2 regions of the Candidatus Pantoea soli genome follow, and region 2 is predicted to be linked to the other one. Evidence: predicted binding sites of a transcription regulator. Region 2 holds the regulator's gene; the other holds the start of a gene.
The links. The regulator sigma-54, encoded in region 2, starts transcription at its own class of promoters, with help from an activator protein. The targets are predictions, from matches to a motif close to GTTGGCACANNTTTCGCTNT.

Region 1: the regulator sigma-54 is predicted to act here: its motif matches at 2,217-2,236, upstream of D8B20_RS15575 (gamma carbonic anhydrase family protein).

Annotation. Positions count from the first base shown of each region.
Region 1 covers NZ_CP032702.1:3,377,099-3,380,675, reverse strand. The annotation lists gene tsaC (L-threonylcarbamoyladenylate synthase type 1 TsaC) at 1-532, shown strand, start outside; gene aroE (shikimate dehydrogenase) at 536-1,354, shown strand; gene D8B20_RS15580 (DUF1488 family protein) at 1,351-1,599, shown strand; gene D8B20_RS15575 (gamma carbonic anhydrase family protein) at 1,575-2,129, opposite strand; rRNA gene D8B20_RS15570 (16S ribosomal RNA) at 2,623-3,577, shown strand, end outside.
Region 2 covers NZ_CP032702.1:439,986-443,562, forward strand. The annotation lists gene ptsN (PTS IIA-like nitrogen regulatory protein PtsN) at 1-333, opposite strand, end outside; gene hpf (ribosome hibernation promoting factor) at 501-788, opposite strand; gene rpoN (RNA polymerase factor sigma-54) at 810-2,243, opposite strand; gene lptB (LPS export ABC transporter ATP-binding protein) at 2,292-3,017, opposite strand; gene lptA (lipopolysaccharide ABC transporter substrate-binding protein LptA) at 3,023-3,577, opposite strand; gene lptC (LPS export ABC transporter periplasmic protein LptC) at 3,546-3,577, opposite strand, start outside.

The sequences.
Region 1 (3,577 bases), 820 kb from region 2:
CGATCAACTTCACCAGCAGCAGGTGATTGCCTATCCCACCGAAGCGGTATTCGGACTGGGATGTGATCCGGATAGTGAAAGCGCCGTCATGGCGTTGCTGGCTCTGAAACAGCGTCCGGTTGAAAAGGGGCTGATTTTGATTGCTGCCGATTACACGCAGTTACTGCCTTATATTGCCGATCACGCACTGTCCGCAGAGCAACGGGAGCGCATGTTTGCCAGCTGGCCCGGTCCGGTCACTTATGTGGTGCCGGCGTTACCGCAGACGCCGCGCTGGCTGACAGGGCGGTTTGATTCGCTGGCGGTGCGCGTCAGCGATCATCCGGATGTTCAGGCGCTGTGCCGTGGCTTCGGCAAACCGCTGGTTTCAACCAGCGCTAATCTCTCTGGCGAGCCGCCGTGCCGCACTGCTGCTGAGGTAGCGCTGCAGTTTGGCCCGCAATTTCCGGTCTTGCAGGCGGAAACAGGCGGACGACGTAATCCCTCTGAAATACGTGACGCGATTAGCGGTGAACTCATTCGTCAGGGTTAATTGATGGAACAATATGCAGTTTTTGGCAACCCCATTGCCCACAGTAAATCGCCTCTGATTCATGCCATGTTTGCCCGGCAAACCGGTATTGAGCATACCTATGGGCGCGTCTGTGCGCCCCTTGACGCTTTTCCCCGCGCCATAACCGACTTCTTTGCTGCCGGCGGAAAAGGCTGCAACGTAACATTACCGTTTAAGCAGCAGGCCTGGGAGCTTGCGGATACGCTGAGTGAACGTGCTGCGTTATCCGGAGCCGTTAATACCCTGAAGAAAAACGCCGACGGCACAGTGTTTGGTGATAACACCGATGGCATTGGCCTGTTGAGCGATCTGCAGCGTTTGCAGATGATCCATCCTGGCAATCGTATCCTGCTGGTGGGTGCCGGCGGTGCCGCACGCGGTGTCATCCTGCCCCTGCTTTCATTGAATTGCTCGCTGGTGGTGGTCAACCGCACGGTTGAGCGTGCACAGCAGCTGGCCGAGGTTTTTCAGCATTGCGGCGAGATACAAGCGCTGACGTTTTCTCAGCTGGCGGGACAAACTTTTGATTTGGTTATCAATGCGACGTCCAGCGGCGTAGAAGGCAAAGTGCCGCTCTTACCCGATTCGCTGATAAGCGGAGAAGTGTGCTGCTACGATATGTTTTATCAGCAGGGACTGACGCCGTTTCTGCAGTGGTGTCAGCAGCACGGTGCGCTACAACTGGCCGACGGAACGGGAATGCTGGTGGGGCAGGCGGCTCACGCATTTCAGTTATGGCATAACGTGATGCCTGACATCACGCCGGTGATTGCCCATCTGCAGCAGGCCATGCAGTCATGAATCAGGCTATTCAGTTTCCCGATTGCGAAAGCTGGGATGCGGCTCAGCAGGCGGTCATCTTTCCGGTGCTGGTGAATGGCATGGGACTGACCTGTGCCATTACTCTGGAAAGGCTGCGTTCACGCTACGGTGCGGGAGAAGCGATGGCGCTGTTTACAGCCCATCGCTGGGATCTGGAAGACGAAGCAGAACAGCTGATCCGTGAAGAAGAGGTCAGCGATCAGGGTTGGGTATGGTTATCCTGACGCAGATACTCATCTTTCCAGCCAACGTAATTGCCGGCTGAATAGAGCAGGCCGGCAATCTCAGCCTCGCTGAGCGGTCGCACCTGCTTTACCGGGCTGCCTAAATAGAGAAAGCCGCTCTCCAGACGTTTTCCGGGTGGCACCAGACTACCGGCACCAATCATCACATCATCTTCGATGATCGCGCCATCCAGTACGATCGATCCCATCCCCACCAGTACACGATTGCCAATATGGCAGCCGTGCAGCATCGCTTTATGTCCGACCGTGACGTCCTCGCCGATAATCAGCGGATGCCCTTCCGGGTTGCTGGCCGATTTATGTGTAACGTGTAATACGCTGCCGTCCTGAATATTACTTCTTTTACCGATAACGACCTGGTTTACATCACCGCGAATCGCCACCAGTGGCCAGATGCTGACGTCATCAGCAAGTAGCACATTCCCGACGACCACGCTGCTGTCATCTACCATAACGCGATCGCCTGTGCGGGGATAATGCTGCTTATAAGGTCGTAAAGCGACAGACATGATCCTTCTCCTTCTGTGTATGTATGGCCAGCGTGCGGCGAATTTTGCTGATAAACAAGATGATTATTGAGCGGATCGCTCGCGATCGCAGCGAAAAGAGTGAAAACTCGCCACTCAGTAAAAAAGATCGAAAAAAGGGGTTGTGCAAAAAATCCGGATCCCTATAATGCGCCACCACTGAGACGGCAAAGCGGCAACGCAGGCGGCTCAGCAGGGCGTGAAGCGATTCACCCCGCCGGAGAAAAACCTCTGAAAAAGAGGTTGACTCTGAAGGAGGAAAGCGTAATATACGCCACCTCGCGACAGCAGGCAGTACGCCGCGTCGCACCGCTCTTTAACAATTTATCAGACAATCTGTGTGGGCACTCACGGGATTGATATCACAAGCCTCCGGGCTTGAAAAAATATCAAGACTCTGCTGAGTGAACACGTAATTCATTACGAAGTTTAATTCACAGAGCATCGCTGCACTCGTTGCAGCAAATCAAACTTTAAATTGAAGAGTTTGATCATGGCTCAGATTGAACGCTGGCGGCAGGCCTAACACATGCAAGTCGGACGGTAGCACAGAGGAGCTTGCTCTTCGGGTGACGAGTGGCGGACGGGTGAGTAATGTCTGGGAAACTGCCCGATGGAGGGGGATAACTACTGGAAACGGTAGCTAATACCGCATAACGTCGCAAGACCAAAGTGGGGGACCTTCGGGCCTCACACCATCGGATGTGCCCAGATGGGATTAGCTAGTAGGTGGGGTAACGGCTCACCTAGGCGACGATCCCTAGCTGGTCTGAGAGGATGACCAGCCACACTGGAACTGAGACACGGTCCAGACTCCTACGGGAGGCAGCAGTGGGGAATATTGCACAATGGGCGCAAGCCTGATGCAGCCATGCCGCGTGTATGAAGAAGGCCTTCGGGTTGTAAAGTACTTTCAGCGGGGAGGAAGGCGGTAAGGTTAATAACCTTGCCGATTGACGTTACCCGCAGAAGAAGCACCGGCTAACTCCGTGCCAGCAGCCGCGGTAATACGGAGGGTGCAAGCGTTAATCGGAATTACTGGGCGTAAAGCGCACGCAGGCGGTCTGTTAAGTCAGATGTGAAATCCCCGGGCTTAACCTGGGAACTGCATTTGAAACTGGCAGGCTTGAGTCTCGTAGAGGGGGGTAGAATTCCAGGTGTAGCGGTGAAATGCGTAGAGATCTGGAGGAATACCGGTGGCGAAGGCGGCCCCCTGGACGAAGACTGACGCTCAGGTGCGAAAGCGTGGGGAGCAAACAGGATTAGATACCCTGGTAGTCCACGCCGTAAACGATGTCGACTTGGAGGTTGTGCCCTTGAGGCGTGGCTTCCGGAGCTAACGCGTTAAGTCGACCGCCTGGGGAGTACGGCCGCAAGGTTAAAACTCAAATGAATTGACGGGGGCCCGCACAAGCGGTGGAGCATGTGGT
Region 2 (3,577 bases):
CACCAGCAGCGCAAACAGCAGATCCACCGGCTGGTTATCCACGGCGTCAAAGGCGATTGGCTGATCAAGGCTGATAAACACGCCAACGGCGCGCAGCGTGTCCTCTTCCAGCTTGCCATGGGGAATGGCAATGCCGTTGCCAATGCCGGTACTGCCCATGCGTTCGCGGGTCAGGATGGCTTCAAAAAGCGTCTGGTGCGGCAGATTGAGCTGCTTCGCGGCCAGTTCGCTGATGATCTCCAGCGCACGTTTTTTACTCTGGCAGTGTACGCCGCTGCGGGTACAGTCCAGCGAAAGGACCGCGCTCAATTCCAGTGTCAGATCGTTGTTCATCATCGTTTCACTTGCGTGTTCACATAGCCCCAGGCGTGCGCCGCTGCACCGTCGGACGGGCAGGGCAACGTGCCTGCTGGCGCTTGCGCAGATGACAAAACGGGGCGGTAACCCGCCCCATTTTCTCTCTGAGGACCGAATGGGTCAGCCCTCTGCAAGCGTGAAGGTTAGTGTTTTTTCAGTTTGTCTTTGTGTTTGGTCAGCTGACGGGCCAGTTTGTCGATCAGCCCGTCGATGGCCGCGTACATGTCTTCCGCTTCCCCTGTGGCGTGCAGCTCCCCGCCGTTGACGTGCAATGTTGCCTCGGCAATCTGCGTCACCTTCTCCACTTTCAGAACAATATAAACCTGATTGATACGATCAAAATAGTGTTCCAGTTTGGCAAATTTGCTATTTACAAATTCGCGCAGCGGTTCGGTAATTTCAACATTAAGTCCGGTAAGGTTTAGCTGCATAGGTCTTCCTTCTTCGTTCGGTCAAACCAATTGCTTACGCTGGTTTGATGGCGGTATAGATAAAGACTCGCGGTACTTAGCAACCGTACGTCGCGCCACCATGATGCCCTGTTCAGATAACATGGAGGTGAGTTTGCTGTCGCTCAAGGGTTTTGCGGGATTTTCCGCAGAGATCAATTTTTTCACCAGCGCACGGATCGCCGTAGACGAGGCTTCGCCACCGCCTTCGGTGCTGACGTGACTGGAGAAAAAATATTTCAGTTCAAAAATACCGCGCGGGCTGTGCAGATATTTTTGCGTAGTAACACGGGAAATGGTGGATTCATGCATATCGACGGCCTGGGCGATATCGGCCAGCACCATCGGCCGCATGTACTCCTCGCCCTGTTCAAAAAACGCCTGCTGCTGTTCGACAATACAGCGTGTCACTTTCAGCAGCGTGTCGTTACGGCTCTCCAGGCTCTTAATCAGCCATCTGGCTTCCTGTAAATTGCTGCGGATAAACTGGCTGTCGCTGTCATTGCGCGCCGAGCCGCCCATCGCCGCATAGTGCTGATTGATTTTCAGACGCGGCAGGCTGTCTGCATTCAGCTCTACTGTCCAGCTGGCACCCACTTTGCGCACCAGGACATCGGGGATCACATACTCCGGCTCACCGGTGTTAACGGATTGCCCGGGACGCGGATCCAGCGACTGAATCAGCAGCATCGCCTCTTTCAGCACATCTTCTTTCAGACGCGTCACGCGCATCAGGCTACGGAAATCGTGGTTCGCCAGCAAATCCAGGTGCTCACTGACAATCAGGCGCGCTTCTGCCAGCATTGGGGTATCCGCGGCATATTGTGACAGCTGCACCAGCAGGCAGTCACGCAGGTCGCGCGCGCCTACGCCGACCGGGTCGAAACGCTGCACGCGCTTCAGCACCGCTTCCACTTCTTCCAGCGTTAAGGTTTCATCACCAATACTGTCACAAATGTCCTGCACACTGACGGTCAGGTAGCCGGTTGTGTCTATGGCATCAACAATGGAGGTGGCAATGGCGCGGTCGGTGTCGGTAAAGGGCGTGAGTTCTACCTGCCACATCAGGTAATCCTGCAGGCTCTGAGTGGTTTCGCCCTGATAGACCGGCAGCTCATCATCCTGGTAATCGGTGCCGGTGCCGGAAGGGGTGCCGGCGGTGTAAATTTCATCCCAGGTGGCATCCAGCGGCAGTTCGTCGGGCATCTCTTTTTGTTCAAGTGCCTCGCGCGTATCTAACGCTTCGCTCTCCTGGAATTCACGGGCATCAACTTCTTCATGCAGATCGGTTTGTTCAAGCAGCGGATTGCTTTCCAGCGCCAGCTGTAATTCCTGCTGGAGTTCAAGCGTAGAGAGTTGCAGCAAGCGGATTGCCTGCTGCAACTGGGGAGTCATCGCCAGCTGTTGGCTGAGCCTGAGTTGCAAACCTTGCTTCATAATCCGGCTGGAATGTCCTAAGCAAATGTCGGGTGTAACCACACCTTATCAGAGTCTGAACTCTTCGCCCAAATAAACCCGCTTAACCTGCTCATCTGCAAGAATTTCATCTGGCGTACCGTGCGCAATCAGGCGGCCCTGGCTCACGATATAGGCGCGTTCACACACCGCCAGCGTTTCACGCACGTTGTGGTCGGTAATCAGTACCCCAAGGCCGCTGTCACGCAGATGCTCAATGATCTTCTTAATATCAATAACGGAGATGGGATCAACGCCGGCAAACGGCTCATCCAGCAGGATGAATTTCGGGTTCGCCGCCAGCGCACGGGCAATTTCAACGCGGCGGCGTTCACCGCCGGAGAGCGCCTGGCCCATGCTGTTGCGCAGGTGCTCAATGTGAAACTCTTCCATCAGCTCATTGGCGCGATCCTGACGCTGTTCTTCGGTCAGATCGTCGCGCACCTGCAGCACGGCCATCAGATTATCGAACACGCTCAGGCGGCGGAAAATAGAGGCTTCCTGCGGCAGATAGCCAATGCCGCGACGCGCGCGGGCATGCAGCGGCAGGATGCTGATATCTTCTTCATCGATAACAATCCGGCCGGCATCACGCGGCACGATGCCCACCACCATGTAAAAGGTCGTGGTTTTACCGGCGCCGTTCGGACCCAGCAGGCCGACAATTTCGCCGGACTTCACCTGCAGGCTGACATCTTCCACCACGCGGCGGCCTTTATAGGCTTTCGCCAGGTTTTCAGCGATTAATGTGGCCATGGCTCTCAGTTACTCTTTTTGGGGCTCGCAGACGAACCGTTCTTGTCCTGCAGCTGCGATGGCACCAGTACGGTGGTCACGCGCTTGCTCTCACCCTGGCTGTAGGCCTGCATTTTCTGCTCTTTCACCAGATACGTGATGCGGTCGCCTTTGATATTGCTGTCCTGCTGCTCAATAAACGCGTTACCGGTCAGCTCGACAAAATCGTTAGCCAGTTCATAGTGCAGCTTCGCAGCGTGGCCTTTCACCGGCTTGCCGTTATCCTGCATCTGATAGAAGGTGGCGGGATTGCCATAGGCATCCACAATGGTTTTATTGCTGTCGCCGCCCGGGCGAGTCACCACGACTTTATCCGCCGTAATTTTGATGGTGCCCTGGGTGACGATGACGTTGCCGGTAAAGGTGGCAACGTTGCCCTGCAAATCCAGCGCCTGATTGACGGAGTCAATATTTACCGGCTTGTCAGAATCACCGGTCACCGCCAGCGCGGGCAGGCTGGTCGCCAGCAGGGCGCTGACCAGCAGCAACTTAAGGCTGTTTTTGTTCATTTTGGATTTCAT